4 regions of the Paenibacillus mobilis genome follow, and region 1 is predicted to be linked to each of the others. Evidence: predicted binding sites of a transcription regulator. Region 1 holds the regulator's gene; each other region holds the start of a gene.

Region 1 (4,214 bases):
AAACGGTTGCCAGCGAATCGGATTCCTGTTTAGGACGCTCCTGCCCCTTTTTCAGGAAGTGTTTTTATCATCGGGCCAAACACGAAGCCAGCGTAGCGGATGTTATAATTACCAACCACTCCAAGCTTTTTACCGACATTCAGGCCGGCCATCAGCTGCTGCCTTCTTATGAACGTCTGGTCATCGACGAGGCGCATCATTTGGAGGACGTGGCGGGCAAACATCTGGGTTTGCATATGAAATATTTTTCGATCATTCATACTTTAACCCGTTTGTTTAAGGACAGCCGCACCGGACAGTTTCCGAATCTCCGGACGCAGCTTGCTTCCTCCGGATCGGAAAAGGCTCTCGGCTGGACAGAAACAATCGATTCGTTTTATCCGGCTCTGCTTGAAGTGAAGGAAAGCTGGGACAAGTTAAGCGAGCTTCTGTTCGGTCTGATGACGGAGAGGAGCGACGCGGCGCCGGGAGAGCCGGGGCAATTCGTCAAACGGCTGCTTCCCGCCCAAAGGCCTGACCAATGGGACACCTTTAACCGGCTGGAGCATCAGATCCATGTCTCCATCAGCGAAGTGCTGCGGAAAGGCGAACGTATGGTGGCCGAGATCAAAGAGGAGCAGGAGGATTACGGGGTTGAAGGCCTGCTTACGGATATCAGCGGACTCCTGAAGGATTTGGGCAGCGAACGGGATTCCCTGCGCTTCTTCATGAAGCTGGACAGCGAGGAGACGGTTTATTGGCTGGAAGGCAACGGCCATTACCGCAGCAAATCGCTGCAGCTTTACGCGGTTCCGATCGATGTCAGCGAACAGCTCAAAACTTATTTCTTTGACAAGAAAAAAAGCGTGGTCATGACCTCGGCGACCTTGACGGTCGATAAGTCCTTCCAGTACATGATCGAACAGCTCGGGCTCCAGGAAGCAGGCGAACAGGACCGGCTTTTGACCGCCATTTTGCCTTCCCCGTTTAATTACAGGGAGCAGGCGCTGCTGGTCATTCCGCGCGACTTTCCGAGCGTCAAAGGCAGCGTAGGGGATGCCCATTTTGTGAATACGCTTGTAGATTCCCTTGCGGAGTCGGCCGTAGCGACCAAAGGCAGAATGCTGGTGCTGTTCACCTCATACCGCATGCTGAAGCAGGTCTATGAACCGCTTAAAGAGCAGCTGTCGGCGCATAATATAACGGTAATCGGCCAAGGCATGGACAGCGGAAGCCGCACCAAGCTGACCCGGCGTTTTCAGAACAAAGACGCTTCCGTCCTGCTCGGCACAAGCAGCTTTTGGGAAGGCGTCGATATTCCCGGAGATGCACTGACCAGCCTTGCTATTGTCCGGCTGCCTTTTCAGCCGCCAAACCATCCGCTGGTCGAAGCGAAAAGCGAACGGCTGCAGCAGCAAAAGAAAAATCCGTTTACCAAGCTGTCGGTTCCTCAGGCGGTTATCCGCTTTAAGCAGGGTTTTGGCCGACTGGTACGCTCTTCAAGAGATAAAGGTATCGTCATTGTGTACGATACGCGTATTCTGGACTCCTATTACGGCAAATATTTTCTTTATTCCCTGCCGGGACCCAAAATGGAGCATATGCCGCTGAGCCAGATGGTTCCCCGGATCACGGAGTGGCTGGAACCTACGGAAAATGGCGCCGAATCAGGCGCAGCAAAGGGTGAATAACATGAAATCGGAAAAAATATCGGATGCCGTCGTCCGGCGTATGCCGGTTTACCTGCGGTATTTAAACGAACTGCAAAACCGTGACGTCATGACGGTATCCTCGCAAGAGCTCGGACAAAACCTGGATCTTAATCCGGCCCAAATCCGTAAGGATCTCGCCTATTTCGGAGATTTCGGGCGCAAAGGCATCGGCTACGATGTGGGTTACCTGATTGAAAAAATCCGCCAGATCCTGAACCTGGATCAGGAGATCAGCGTAGCGCTGGTAGGTGCCGGTAATCTCGGCCAGGCCCTCTCCAACTACAATATGTATCTGAAAGACAATATGAAGATTGTGGCGGTCTTCGATGCTGCGGAAGCCAAAATCGGCAGCCAGATCAATTATTTGACGGTACAGCCTATTTCGGAGCTGACAGAAACCGTCAAAAACCTCGGGATCCGTATCGGGATCATTACGGTTCCTCACTGGGAAGCCCAGCGCGTCGCGGATCAGCTCGTAGAGGCGGGCATTCAGGCCATTCTGAACTTTGCGCCGGTCATTTTGAAGGTACCGGCCGGGGTCCGCGTGCATGCGGCGGATTTTACCACCGATCTGCTCAGCTTGGCTTATTATTTGGATCAGGGAAAGGAAATTTCAAATGAGTCGTAAATGGTTGATTAAAAACGGAACTTTCGCGGTTATGAACCCGGATAAACCGGTGCTTACCGGTTATATGCTGGTGGAGGACGACCGTATTCAATACATCGGGGAAACGCTGCCGGAAGGCGAAGAGATGACGGAAAGCTTTGACGGATCGGGCCTTCTGTTCCTGCCAGGCCTGGTTAATACTCACGGGCATGCGGCAATGTCTCTGCTGCGCGGTTATGGCGACGATCTGGCCCTCCAGGTGTGGCTGCAGGAAAAAATGTGGCCGATGGAAGCCAAATTTACCAGCGAGGACGTTTACAAAGGTACGGCGCTTTCCGTTCTTGAAATGCTGAAAGGCGGAACTACCACTTTCCTGGATATGTACGATCATATGGACCAGGTAGGTAAAGTTGCGGAACAAAGCGGCATCCGTGCTGTCCTGACACGGGGCGTCATCGGTCTTTGCCCGCCGGAAGTGCAGACGGCCAAACTTCAGGACGCGGTCAGTTTTGCGAAGCGGTGGCATGGAGCGGCAGACGGACGCATTACGGCGATGATGTCTCCGCATGCCCCTTATACTTGTCCGCCCGATTATATCGAAAAGATCGTACAAGCTGCGCATGATCTGGATCTCCCTTTGCACACGCACATGTCGGAAACGATAACCGAGGTGGAGCAGAACGTCAGGGATTACGGCGTGCGTCCGGTCGAGCATCTGCTGAAAATAGGTTTGTTCTCCAGACCTTCGCTTGTTGCTCATGCGGTTCATCTGCTGGATGAAGAAATTCAAATCCTTGCCGAAAATAACGTAGGAGTTTCTCACAATCCCGGCAGCAACTTGAAGCTGGCCAGCGGGGTAGCGAGAGTTGTGGACCTGCTGAAAGCAGGCGTCACGGTTTCCTTGGGAACGGACGGCCCTGCCAGCAATAACAACCTAGACATGCTGGAGGAAATCCGTCTGGCAGCTTTAATTCATAAAGGGGTATCCGGTGATCCTACCGCGGTTCCGGCGCTTGAGGCGCTGAAAATGGGGACGGAATACGGTGCTAAGTCACTGTTCCTTCAGGAAACAGGCAAATTGGCGTCCGGTATGAAAGCCGATTTTATCGCTTTGAATACTGAGCAAGCTCATTTCCTGCCAAAAACCGATTATATTTCGCATGTCGTTTACTCTGCCGGTGCGAAGGACGTAGAGCATGTATGGGTCGACGGACGGCAAGTGGTCAAACACGGCGAATGCCTGACTTTGGACGAACAGCGTATTCGCTTTGAAGCTCAACAGGCATTTGAAGGTCTCCTTGCCCGCTGATCCCATTCCCGGCTTCAGAGCAAGCGGAGGCAAGGAGAGAGGTGAAAAACAGGTTTGAAAACAAAAACAAAATGGATTCTCGCCGTAATCGTCATTGCGGCGGCTTTGGCTTTTGGGATGTACCGTTATTATGTATACATTATGCAGGACACCTGGAAGCAGGAGGATGCGGCCATTCTCCGGGCCAAACAGGAAGCTGGGCTGGTCAAAACGATCGGGGTCAGCAAATCGGTGTGGGACGGGGTCTGCTGGGTCGTTGAAGGCACCAACGGTTCGGGAGAACCTATCATGGTGTGGCTTCAGGACGGTCAGCCTGCGCATACGGAGCAGGTCTCCGCGAGCTCAACCAAAAAGGCGATCCAGGCCAAAATTAAAGCATTAATGCCTGAGGCGGATATCAAACGACTTGTACCCGGCGTATATAATAGCCAGTATGTCTGGCAGCTTTATTATAAAGAGAAAGATCACTATTATTACAGGTTCTTCAGTTTTTCTAACGGAGAAGCGCTGACCGAGGAATTTACGCTGCCAAACCGTTAGTTTGGCACCTTTGCAGAGAATACGGAAATATTTAGAAAGTCCGTATGGATTAGATCCGGCAAACTCC
Region 2 (4,214 bases), on a different contig from region 1:
TTATGCATCGAGGTGCTGACGATATTGCCGCCCCACACGATAAACAGCTTCGCTTTTGCCGCATCCTCCGGACCGACGCCGCCGCCAAACCCCATCGTGTAATTCCAGCCGACCGTTCCGGCCGAATTGCAGATGCTTCTCTGCAGTTTGGAAGCCCCAAGCCGGTTAAAAAATCTGCGGTCCATGCCCTGAACGCTCAAATAACCCATATTTCCGTAAAAGTTATAGGGCAAGATCGATTCAGCCCCGTGCTCTTGAACAAGCTGCTTGTACCTGCCGGCAATTTCGGCAAGCGCTTCTTCCCAGGTGATCCGCTCAAACCGTCCTTCCCCTTTCGGGCCGATCCGTCTAAGCGGGTATAAAACCCGTTGTTTATGATAAACCCGTTCCGTCATGCTCCGGACCTTGTTGCAGATCGCGCCGGCTGTAATCGGATGCGCCGGATCGCCTTCGATTTTTATAATTTTGCCGTTTTGCTTGTGCAGCAGCAGACCGCAGGTATCCGGGCAATCCAGAGGACAAACCGCGGGAAAAACGCCATTTTCCTGCTCCGTCATTTTCCTAAGCGATGTTCGTGTATTGTTCCTTGGCTCCGATTGCATGGTTCCCCTCGATTCTCTGTCTCGATAAAAAATAAAAAATTTTATAATTCTATTATTGCTTGATTCATTTTGTGTTTCAATCCTGGATTGGACGGGTAAAAGATAGTTGGATAGCAAACCCGTGAATCTTGTGACTTCCCCTTAAGCGATATTCATGGCTACTTTTGTGCACCCGGCACAGGCAGAAACGACGCATGAACTGCGGAAAGGTTTCTGCTCTTTTTTTGTTTATGTACTACCTGAAAATGGACACAAAAAAGCTTCGCCCGGTTTTCCCGCGCGAAGCTTTTTTGTAAGCCGATATTTATTAGCGTTTATTTACGCGTTTATTTACGCGTCCCTTTAGAGGCCGCTGGTTTTGTAGTCGCTTTGGCCGAAACCGGAGCCTGCTTGAGGTAAGACAGGTAATAAGCCATGGCTACGAAGATCGCGCCGCCAACCAGATTGCCCAGCCAAACCGGCACGAAGTTCTCGAAATATTGGCCCCAAGTGAAGTGTCCTTCAAAGATGGCGGCCGGAATCAGGAACATGTTGGCCACAACGTGCTGGAAGCCGATGGCAACAAACGCCATAACCGGAAACCAGACAGCGAGAATTTTACCGCTGGTGTTATCAGTGCTGTAGGCTCCCCAAATCGCGAGCGCTACGAGCCAGTTACAGCCGATGCCCGAGAAGAAAGCCTGGGCAAAACTTTCGTCCAGCTTATGGCCCGCCAAATCGACCAGTTTATCCAGGTAAACGCCGCTATGCGTCAAACCCACGACATGCCCAAAAAAGTAAGCAATAAAAATGGCACCTACAAAGTTGGAAAGCGTAATAAGTACTAGATTTCCGATGAGTTCGCTTGTTTTGATCTTGCTGGCAAAACGGGCAATCGGCACAGCCATCATGTTGCCCGTCAACAGCTCGGCTCCCGCGATAACAACCAAAATAAGACCGATCGGGAATACCGCAGCCCCGATAAAGCTCGAGAGACCGCCCCAGTCTTTCGGCATTCCGGCGGTAACCCGGATATCAAGCAGGAAACCCAGCGAGATAAAAGCACCTCCGAGGAATCCCAAGATCAGCATGGCGAGAAGGCCAAGGCGCGCTTTCTTGACGCCGACATCCACGACGAGGTCAGCAATTTCATTCGGTTTGTAATAAGCCATTTCAAAATCTCCTTTTGTTTCCATTCTGGAAAATTTGTTTTTATTGTACCCTTGCTCCTACAACCAAAAAGTAACATTCATCACGGCACCGCTTACATCTGTTGTGAAGTTGGTCACAGCTCTGTTCCCTAATAGAACCTATATTACTAACATTAGCTTCGTACTTTTAGGGATTGGCTATCCCTTCAGCAGATCTTGTCCGGCTGCCGCCGATCCATTTGCCGCCCAGCCAAATCGCCAGCGTCAGCCAACAGCCGCTGGCCAGATATCCGCCAAGGACGTCGCTTGGATAATGAACGCCAAGATAAATCCGGCTTAAACCTATACCTGCAATCATCAAACCGCTCAGCACCAGTAAAATAACCCGTCCGATCCAAGAAGAAACATGCCTCCACAGCAAATACGCCAGCGAACCGTACAAGGCGAAGGAAACCATGGAATGCCCGCTAGGAAAGCTGTATCCGGTTTCTTCAATGATACGGTGCAGATCGGGACGTTCACGTTTGAAGACCGCTTTGATCAGATTATTCAGCAGGTAAGCTCCCAAACTTACGGCTGCAAGAAAAATCAGCTCTTTCCTGTGGCCAAGAACGAAATATAACAGCAGCATAATAACCACAATCAGAGCTACAACCACTTTGGCTGTTCCGATCCAGCTGAGCGTCTCCATGAACCGGGTCAAGCCGGGCGATTCCCAGCTTTGTACCTGCTGTATAAGCGTCTGGTCGAAAGATGCGATCCATTCTCTTCGGATCGACCATGCAATCACACCAAACAGAATAGCACACAGCACGCTGAGAAGAAATGCCAAGGATAAACCTTTTTTCAATTTCTCATCTTTCATTTCTCTGCAACACCTCTATCTATGTAAACATACATTGTCCACTTTAGCGTGATTTTAAAGCTGTGGCAACGAAAAAAATAAAGGCGGTGCACGGCAGGACTTTTTGTCCGGCCATGCACCGCCTTTGTATTTTTTTAAATTAGCGGGATAACTCTACGGAAGGAACCTCGGGCAGAGCCGCCAGCCCCGCCGTGTTCAGGAAGTTCCAAGGTTTGTTGTAGTGCGGCTGGAAGAAGAAGTCGACAAAGGCGAGCTCTTCCATCGTCATATGGCTTTGAATGCAGACTGAAAGGGTATTGATGGACTGCGTAAGGTTGGCTTTGGACATCAGCTGCGCACCTACGATGCGGCGGGTTTGTTTTTCAAAAACCACCTTCAGCATCACTTCTTCGTGGGTAGGCATAAATTCCGGACGGTAATTTTCATGGATCGTTACGCTTTCTACGTCCAAACCGGCTTCCTTAGCGGAAATTTCGGTCAAACCCGTAGCCGCAATGTTGTCTTCATAAATTTTGATGCCGGACGTGCCTTGGGTACCCATATAAGAGACGGTCGGTTTAATAAGATTGCGGGCAATCAGCGTCCCCATCCGGACAGCGTTGGTAGCCAGCGGAATATAAGCATGTTTGCGGGTCGGGTTGTAGTATACTGCACAGCTGTCCCCGGCCGCATAAACATCCGGGCAGCTGGTTTGCATATAATTGTCCACGATGATTGCCCCGTTCTTGAGCATATCCACCTGGCCTTTCAGCAGCTCCGTATTCGGGCGGAACCCGATGCACAAAATGACCATATCCGCTTCATAACTGCCTTTATCCGTAATGACCGTGCTCACTTTTCCGTCCGCGCCCTCAAATCGGGTCACCTTCTCGCCAAGCGCCAGCTGGATGCCATGCTCCTGCAGGGAGGCTTCGATTTTGTCCGTGTATTCGGCGTCCAGATATTTGCTCAGGATCCGGTCTTCGGCATCAATCAAAGTAACCTGTTTGCCGTTTAACTGGAAGGCTTCCACAAGCTCAACCCCGATATAGCCGGCTCCGACAACCACAATGCTGGTGGCCTTTTGCGATTTTTCAATGATGGTGTTGGAGTGGTTGTAGTTCTTCGACAGCAGGATATTGTCCAAGTCTCCGCCTTCGAATTTAGGGACGATCGGCCATGATCCGGTAGTGACAATCAATTTATCAAACGTATCGCTCAGCATTTCCCCGGTTTGCAGGTTGCGTGCGGTTAACGTTTTTCCTTTGGCATCTACAGAGGTCACTTCATGCTGCATAAGGGTCTTCACGCCAAGCTCCTTAAGCTGCTCAGGAGAGGAATAAAACAGACCGGCCGGATCTTTGACCATTCCGCCTACGTAAAGAGCGATGCCGCAGGACAAAAAAGAAATATTGTCATTCCGTTCGTATACGGTAATTTGGGCTTCAGGATACAATTTTGCGGTATTCACGATAGCTGCCGTGCCTGCATGGGTACATCCGATAACTGCGATTTTCATCTTGCAATTCCTCCTCAAGGGGTTTAAAAATTTATAAAAACGGACTTTTCAAACGAAAGGGACTGGGTTTCATTTTATTTGTGAAAGTGTTCACCTTGTTTATGTTTTTATTATAGTGT
Region 3 (4,214 bases), 150 kb from region 1:
TCCCGGACCTTTAAGGAGTACACCGGTTATTCGGTCATCGAGTTTTATAACAAGCTGAAAATGGATAAAGCTAAAGAGCTGCTGACGGAAGGTCCTTACAAAATCAAAGAGGTGGCGGGCATGCTGGGATATGCGGACGAATTTTATTTCAGCCGGCTGTTCAAAAAAACCGAAGGAGTCAGCCCTTCCGAATATTACAGCATAAATGTCCATGGAGTTTAGGATCTTGCATGTTCCAAAGCCATTTTACTTGATAAGATGAGAATGTGATTGTAAAGTGCGAACCTGCGGCCGCGTTACTCGCACTGCCAGAAAGAAGGCTTTGGATATGCCCATTTGGAAAAGAAACCTGTTCGTCTGCTGGTTCGGCATGTTTGTAACGGGGATCGGTATGAGCCAGATCGCTCCGATCCTGCCGCTCTACATCAAACAGCTCGGCATACAGGACTCAAGTTTGATTACTCAATATACGGGAGTCGCTTTTGGCATTACTTTTATCGTTTCGGCGATATTTTCGCCGATTTGGGGGATGGCGGCGGACAAATACGGACGCAAGCCGATGCTGCTCCGGGCCAGTCTTGGCATGGCGATCGTAATCGGCTGCATGGGGTTTGCGCATAACGTATATATCCTGATCGGACTCCGCTTGCTCCAAGGAATTATCACGGGTTACAGCACGGCCTGTACAACCCTGATCGCTACCCAGACCGATAAAGAGCATTCGGGCTGGGCGCTTGGACTGCTTTCCACCGCGAATATTTCCGGCTCCCTGCTGGGGCCGACCATCGGCGGATTTATTTCCGAGCATTTTGGTCTGCAAAATTCCTTTTTCTTAACCGGCGGGCTGATGCTGGTCGCTTTCCTAACGACCCTTCTGTTCGTTAAAGAAACGTTTACCCGTCAGGATAAACACGTCCTCCGGATGAAAGAGGTGTGGAGCGGGGTTCCTGAAAAAGGATTGACGTTTACGCTGTTTATCACCGCTTTCGTCATTACGGTGGCCATGTATTCGATCGAACCCATTCTTACCGTATACATCACCCAGCTTTCCGGAACTGAAAAACATGCGGCGGTCATTGCCGGCATCACGTTTTCAGCGTCAGGGCTCGCGAATATCCTAGCGGCTCCAAGACTAGGGAAACTGTCGGATAGAACGGGGGCCCATAAGGTTATCCTTATCGCGCTGATCGCGGCCGGTATTTTCTTCATCCCGCAGGCATTTGTCAGCGATCCTTGGCAGCTTGCCGGGCTGCGCTTCCTGGTAGGGCTGGCTGCGGCGGGGCTGAACCCTTCTGTAAATACGCTGCTCAAAAAAATCACGCCGGATACCCTGACCGGCCGGATCTTCGGGTTAAACAATTCGGCTACGTATTTAGGCGCGTTTGCCGGATCTGTATGCGGCGGACAAATTGCCGGATGGTTCGGCTTCCGCGCCGTCTTTTTCACGACAAGCGGGCTGCTGCTGCTCAACGCGCTTTGGGTTTACGTGAAGGCGTACAAACCGCTGAACAGCGGCAAACAAGACCTGCTAAGCAAATGAACTTAAGGGAGAGGTATTTTCCCGGAATAATGTTCACGGGCCGAAAGCCTGTGAGCCTTTTTTTGCACCTATTGTGAAATGAATCACATACTTAAACGGCCAGTTCTATTTATAATTCTCTCAGAAACATCATTAAGGGGGAAATGAACCATGAAAGTAGTCAAAGGTTTGGTAGTCATGGGAATAGCGGCAGCCGTACTGGCCGGTTGCGGTTCCAACAACAACAATGCGGCAAACACGTCTGCAAGCACAGCGGCGGAGCAAACGGATGCCGTTACCACTGCTTCGATCGTCAATCAGGCGGATCCTTTCATCTCTGCGGTGAGCGATAAAGGGAACTGGATCGTAGCGATCCTGAACGACCTTACCGTTGATAAAGACGTGACGGTGTCCGGTGAGTTCCATGACAAAGGCAAAGCCGAAAATGCGATCTACCGCAAACTCGCTTTGTATTCCCAGGATGACAACCATAACATTACAGCCTCTTTCACGCTGACAGTACCTAAGCTGACCGTGCAAAGCGAAAACTTCAAGATCCAGGGCGGTACCGTAAAAGGAGACGTTTATGTTGAGGCAAACGGTTTTACGCTCGACAAAACGGCTACGATCGACGGCAACCTGTACTTCAAGAGCGCTGATCTTCAAGGAACGGCTGTTCTTGACGGCAAGGTAACCGGTGCTAACGAAGTAAAAGAATAAGGAAACGGACACTCCCGGAGTTTCCGGACCGGCCATCCGCCGGCGGCCTGTGGGCCTACCGCTTGAACAGCGGCGGGCTTGCGGGCTTTTTTTAGGGGGAGGAGAGGTTTGTCCGTTCGTTTCTTCATGTTATAGTTCCCTTATAAAACTAAATCGGCTTGCCATTTGGTTCCTGCCGCGATTTTGGTGCACGAACTGTCGGATGCGCGTCTACTTTGTTTGTTAAGCTGTTCATGAGGAAAGGAGGGAAGCTGAGATGAATCCTTTGGAGCCGATGAACAAGGCTATGGCTTATATCGAAGATCATCTGGGCGGTGAAATCGATTATAAAGAAATAGCCCGGCTGGCTTTATGTTCGGAATATCACTTTAAACGGATGTTTTCTTTCCTGTCAGGGGTTCCCTTATCGGAATATATCCGGCGCAGAAGATTAACCTTGGCGGCTTTCGATGTACAGCAAACGGCAACCCGAATCATTGATATTGCATTAGCCTATGGATACCAGTCGCCGGATGCTTTTACAAAAGCTTTTCAGCTTTTTCATGGGATTACGCCTTCGGAAGCCAGAAGCAGCACCCAAGGACATCCGCTAAAGTCCTTTCCCCGCATGACGTTTCAATTAACGATCGAGGGAGGACACGAAATGAATTACCGTATCGTTGAACAGGAGGCTTACCGGATCGTCGGCCTGAAGAAAAGGGTGCCAATCCAGTTTGAGGGCGTCAATCCGGACATTGCGTCCATGTGGGCAAGTCTGGATGAGGCCAAAATCAACCGGATCAAAGCGTTATCCGACAGAGAGCCGCACGGACTGATCAGCGCATCTGCAAATTTTTCTGAAGGACGCATGGAGGAAAAAGGCGAGCTGGATCATTATATCGGGGCGGCGACCACGCAAGTTTGTCCGGAGGACTTGGACAGCCTTGAGGTTCAAGCCGGGACGTGGGCCGTATTTACGGCAGTGGGTCCTTTTCCTCAAACGCTGCAGGAGGTGTGGGGGCAAATTTATGCCGAGTGGTTCCCTTCCTCGGGTTATGAGTCGGCGGAAGGCCCGGAAATATTATGGAATGAAAGCAAGGACGTCTCGTCGCCTCGGTTTAAGAGCGAAATTTGGGTTCCTGTCAGACGTTCGGCGAAAAGTTAGCTGATTTAAGCGTGGGGACTCGCAAAATTGTGACCGGCTGGCTATACAGAGTTATTAAATATTGATCAAAATGAAAGGGTTATGAAAACCAAAGCCACCTCATGGTGGCTTTGGTTTGCCTGCCTGGCTATTGTATGTAATGAATCCAGAAGGCGCCTAAAACTGCAGCACCACCATTTGATGACAGGACCAGGCCGGAATTTCGCTGGTAACCCTTCCATACTCCTGCCGGAAGGGGAGGGGCACTCCTTGCGGAGCCAAATAGACATTTTTCACTTCTTCAGGAACGGCTGCGGTAAAACGGGTATCGGCCAGCGCCGGCAGATCTTCAATCACCTCTACGTTTTGTCCCCTTTTAACAGGAGGCCCGTAAAGCAAGTGAATAATCCAGCGGTTTTCGTCATCCTGCTTCTGCAGCGTAACGATGCCTTGTGCCGGAAGATGAACGTCGATCGTTTTAGTTCCCGAATCGTTTGAGCGGTCAGGCTTGCCAGAAGTGGAGGCCAGCAGACGATCCAGCGCAAATTTTACGATTTCTTTGACAGGCAAACTTCCTTTAAGCGCATAATCCTCAAACAGGCTCCAGGCGATATAAATGCCGTCCGGCCCTTCCGTCATGCCTGGCCCCGCTTCCTGCAGATTGGAAGGGGTATGCTGATGGGAGGAGAAGGTGAACAGGTCGCGGTTGAAATAAGGATTTTCCCGTTTGGCTAGCTTAACGCCGTCCGGCGCGAGCGTCACGTCCTGGCCTTCCGAGTACATGACGAACGAAGCGCTGAGAAGGGAAGAAAGCTCGAATTCCGGCCGGCAGTAGGAAGGTTTAAAAGATGA
Region 4 (4,214 bases), on a different contig from region 1:
CAGCTGGCTTTTGGCCAGGCGGGCTTGGACAAGGCTTCCGTGCTGGTCGTGATCCAGATGATTCTCGGCAATACGGCCGGGGTTTATTTTGCGGCCCGGTCTCATTTTACGATCAAAAAAGCGCTGCTAAAGGTGATTACGATGCCTGCCCTATATGCGGCGCTGCTGGCGGGTTTTGTGAGGCTGACGCAGGTTGGCCTGCCGGAGGCCTTGGAACAGGGGATCTCCATGATGGCGGCGGCCTACGCGCCGGTGGCCCTGTGCATTTTGGGGATGCAGATGGCGGGGAGAAGACGCGGGGAAGGGGAGGAGACCCGTTTGCCGGAGCGGAAGCCATTTGCCGTCGCTATGGCCGTAAGACTGGTCCTTTCGCCGGGAGCTTCCTGTCTCGTTCTGTTCCTGCTGGGTGTTCACGGCCTGATGTTTTCGGTGTTTCTGGTGCTGTGCGCTATGCCGGCCGCGGTGAACGCGCTGATCATGTCGGAGGAATTCGGCGCGGATCCGCGCACGGTTTCCCGGGTTATTTTATGGACCACGCTGTTGTCCTTCGTGACCCTCCCGCTATTGATCGGGATTCTGCAGTAGTTTCAATAGCATGTAATTCGTTATAAAAAAAGCCGCACCAGCAGGCTCGATTTCTCAGCCCCGGTGCGGTTTTTGTTTCTTTAGCAGCTGGTTCAGCACCTCGGAAACCACAAGTCCGATGGCGATCGAGCCGGAAATCAGAAAAGCCTGCGCGGCCAGCTGGATGGCCGTGTTGTAGTCGTTTTCCACGAATTTGCGCATGGCGTCATAAGCGAGGCCGCCGGGAACCAGCGGAATGATGCCGGCTACGCTGAAGACGATGACGGGCATCCGGTACACCCGGGCTGACACCTGGCTGATGACGCCGACCACAAAGGTCGCCGCTACCGTGGAAATAACCGTATCATAATAAGGATCCAGCACGAGATAGATGACCCATCCCATCATGCCGCCAAGCCCGCATTGAAACAAGGTTCGCTTGGGTGCGTTAAAAATGATGCCGAAGCCGGCCGAGGCGATAAAACTGGTTAGTAACTGTGTAATCATATACATAGGATCCCTCTTTAATAGAAAAATGCCTTTATAAAAAGGTAAAAACGGCTGCGATTCCCGCGCCGATGGCAAAGGCGGTCAGCATCGCTTCCGCGCCCCTGGACAAGCCCGACACCAGGTGGCCGGCCATCAGGTCCCTGACGGCATTGGTAATGAGCAGCCCCGGCACAAGCGGCATGACCGAGCCGATAATGATTTTGTCCAGCTCGCGTCCCAAGCCAAGAGAAATGAACAGATAGGATACGAGGCCAATCAGCAGCGAAGTCGTAAACTCGGCGAAAAATTTCACGTTGATCAGTTTATGGAACAGGATCACGGCCGAAAAACCGAGCCCTCCGCTGATTAGGGCGGGCAGAAAATCATAGGCGCTGCCGCCGAACATGATGGCAAAACAACCGCTGGAAATAGAAGCCGCCGCGATTTGCAGGCCTACTGGATAAGCGTGGGACGAATCATCGATTTCGCGGAGCAGGCCGGCCGCTTCCTCGGGTCCGATTTCCCCGGAGACCAGTTTTCTTGAAATGCTGTTCACGGAAGCTACCTTCTCCAGGTCGGTGGTCCGTTCCGCAATCCGGATCAGCTTGGCCGCTTCGGGACCTCCGGCCTGAAAGATGATCCCCGTAGGCGTCACGTAGCTGTGAGAGCCGGAGAGACCTACGGCCTGGGCGATACGGATCATCGTGTCTTCGACGCGGTAAGTTTCCGCACCGCTCTGAAGCATGATTTTTCCGGCCAGCATGCAAATATCTATAGGGCTTAAAGGGGGGAGATTCTCCCTGGACGTCATGGTTGAAAACACTCCTTCGATCGTATAGCTCATTATGTACGCAAGTATTATATCACGGCAACGCTGCGTCCAAACGCGAATTAAACATCTAAAAGGGGAGAGCCCCGCAACAATACAGCTCTTTTTCCAACTGAATCCGGTCATCCGGTATAGATTGCATATATTTAAGTAAGAATACGGAATAACAAGTTGAATAAATGTTTGAGAAAATAATCACAAAAATCAAATTAAAAATCGACAATTTTGTTAAAAAAGCCATGTGAGATATTGTTTTCTGCTATCTTTATAGGGTAAGGTTATGGGTGATGCATTGTGAATGTAAAAATTCTGCAATGTCCGGCGTTACAAAGTTATTAAGGAATAATTTAAGGAGAGAGGAAAAGATGGATAAAAAACCAAGATCGCTTCGAACGCTGATCGCAGTGGTTATTACCCTGGTCACCTTGGGCGTGCTGATCTGGGGAATGTTCTTCACAGCGGATTACCTGGTCCTCGACCCTAAGGGACCTGTGGGACAATCCCAGAAGGATCTGATCATCATTTCGACGCTGCTCTGCTGCATCGTAATCGTTCCCGTTCTGATTCTGACAGCTGTCATCGTTTGGCGCTATCGCGACAAACCGAATCGCAAAACGGCCTATTCCCCAAATTGGCATGACAGCAAAGTGCTGGAAACCGTATGGTGGGGCGTGCCGATTCTCGTTATCATCGTTCTGGCGGTAGTAACGGCGCGTTATACTTATGCGCTTGAGCCTTCCAAGCCGATTGATGCCGAGCAAAAACCGGTTACGGTACAGGTAGTTTCCCTGGACTGGAAATGGCTGTTCCTGTATCCGGAAGAAAACATCGCTTCGGTGAATACGCTGACGATTCCAAAAGGCGTACCGGTTCGATTCGAAATTTCCGCGGACTCCCCGATGAATTCGTTCTGGATTCCGCAGCTGGGCGGGCAGATTTACGCGATGTCCGGCATGTCTATGACCCTTTATTTGAAAGCTGACGAAGTCGGAAAATACTTCGGCTCCGGCGCCAACTTCACCGGCGAGCATTTTGCGCAAATGCGTTTTGACGTGAATGCGGTTGAGCCTGCCGACTACCAGAAATGGGTAGACAAAGTGAAGGGCAATACCGGCAGCACGCTTACGGAAGCAAGTTATGCCGATTTGGCCAAACCGGGCGTTATGGGCCAAACCGAATATTCTTCGTTCCCTGAAGGACTGTACAGCAAAATTGCTTACAAATACGTGGTGGACGGCAAACAAAACTCTGAGTCGTCAGAGGGTACAACAAATGAAGGAATGCCCTTGAATACGGGCTTTGGCGTTAATGGACTGGGCGATGCCCAGCCGGCACACTGATGAAAGGGAAGGAGACCCTCCATGCTAGATTCGATTAAAGACTTCGCATCGTGGTTCTTCGTCACGGGGGATCCGCTCATTTATGGTGCGGACGTATCCATCGTGGTTGCGACAATTGCGATTTTATGGGCGCTGACCTATTTCAAGAAATGGGGTTGGCTGTGGAGAAACTGGCTGACCACGGTCGATCACAAGAAAATCGGCATCATGTATATTCTTGCGGCGCTGCTCATGTTGTTCCGCGGCGGCGTTGACGCGATCCTGATGCGTACCCAGCTTGCGCTCCCGGGCATGAAGTTCCTGGAGCCCGAGCATTACAATCAGATTTTTACAACTCACGGCACGATCATGATCCTGTTCATGGCGATGCCGTTGATGTTTGGTTTGTTTAATATTATTATCCCGCTTCAAATCGGAGCGCGCGACGTTGCGTATCCGTTCCTGAATGCGCTGAGCTTCTGGCTGTTTTTTGTCGGAGCGATGCTGTTCAACCTGTCCTTCGTCATCGGGGGCTCGCCGGACGCAGGCTGGATGAGTTACCCGCCGCTTTCCGAATTGATGCACAACCCGGGCGTAGGACAAAACTTCTACATCTGGGGGATTCAGATTTCGGGTATCGGTTCCCTGGCGACAGGCATCAACTTTATGGTCACCTTGATCAAGATGCGCGCACCGGGCATGACGCTCATGAAAATGCCGATGTTCTCCTGGTCCGTATTTGCCACCTGTATCATTATCATTCTGGCGTTCCCGATCCTGACCGTAACGCTGGCGCTGCTGTTCCTCGACCGTTTTGCGGGAGGTCACTTCTTTACGCTTGACCTGGGCGGCAACCCGATGATGTACATCAACTTGTTCTGGATGTGGGGACACCCCGAGGTTTATATCGTGGTCCTTCCGGCTTTCGGTATTTTCTCCGAAGTCGTGTCAACATTCTCACGAAAACGGATTTTCGGTTACAAATCCATGGTATTCGCGTTGCTGACCATTAG

What was found. Region 1 encodes Rex, which represses fermentation and respiration genes when NADH is low (regulators of the CRP and FNR family bind a similar motif). Its sites were predicted from a motif close to TTGTGAAATATTTCACAA; they were not measured.
Region 2: the regulator Rex is predicted to act here: its motif matches at 1,855-1,872, upstream of AC3ZPD_RS14645 (formate/nitrite transporter family protein).
Region 3: the regulator Rex is predicted to act here: its motif matches at 1,612-1,629, upstream of AC3ZPD_RS04210 (polymer-forming cytoskeletal protein).
Region 4: the regulator Rex is predicted to act here: its motif matches at 2,066-2,083, upstream of qoxA (cytochrome aa3 quinol oxidase subunit II).

What each region holds. Positions count from the first base shown of each region.
Region 1 is NZ_JBZCMS010000002.1:371,012-375,225, reverse strand. It holds gene dinG (ATP-dependent DNA helicase DinG) at 1-1,670, shown strand, start outside; gene AC3ZPD_RS04885 (redox-sensing transcriptional repressor Rex) at 1,672-2,319, shown strand; gene AC3ZPD_RS04880 (amidohydrolase) at 2,309-3,607, shown strand; gene AC3ZPD_RS04875 (cell wall elongation regulator TseB-like domain-containing protein) at 3,662-4,147, shown strand.
Region 2 is NZ_JBZCMS010000007.1:146,409-150,622, reverse strand. It holds gene AC3ZPD_RS14650 (molybdopterin-containing oxidoreductase family protein) at 1-557, opposite strand, end outside; gene AC3ZPD_RS14645 (formate/nitrite transporter family protein) at 929-1,753, opposite strand; gene AC3ZPD_RS14640 (phosphatase PAP2 family protein) at 1,920-2,597, opposite strand; gene AC3ZPD_RS14635 (FAD-dependent oxidoreductase) at 2,737-4,095, opposite strand.
Region 3 is NZ_JBZCMS010000002.1:225,557-229,770, reverse strand. It holds gene AC3ZPD_RS04220 (helix-turn-helix domain-containing protein) at 1-222, shown strand, start outside; gene AC3ZPD_RS04215 (multidrug efflux MFS transporter) at 329-1,540, shown strand; gene AC3ZPD_RS04210 (polymer-forming cytoskeletal protein) at 1,691-2,239, shown strand; gene AC3ZPD_RS04205 (AraC family transcriptional regulator) at 2,496-3,383, shown strand; gene AC3ZPD_RS04200 (beta-galactosidase trimerization domain-containing protein) at 3,540-4,214, opposite strand, start outside.
Region 4 is NZ_JBZCMS010000004.1:198,684-202,897, forward strand. It holds gene AC3ZPD_RS09515 (AEC family transporter) at 1-585, shown strand, start outside; gene AC3ZPD_RS09520 (threonine/serine exporter family protein) at 640-1,077, opposite strand; gene AC3ZPD_RS09525 (threonine/serine exporter family protein) at 1,106-1,864, opposite strand; gene qoxA (cytochrome aa3 quinol oxidase subunit II) at 2,248-3,222, shown strand; gene AC3ZPD_RS09535 (cbb3-type cytochrome c oxidase subunit I) at 3,244-4,214, shown strand, end outside.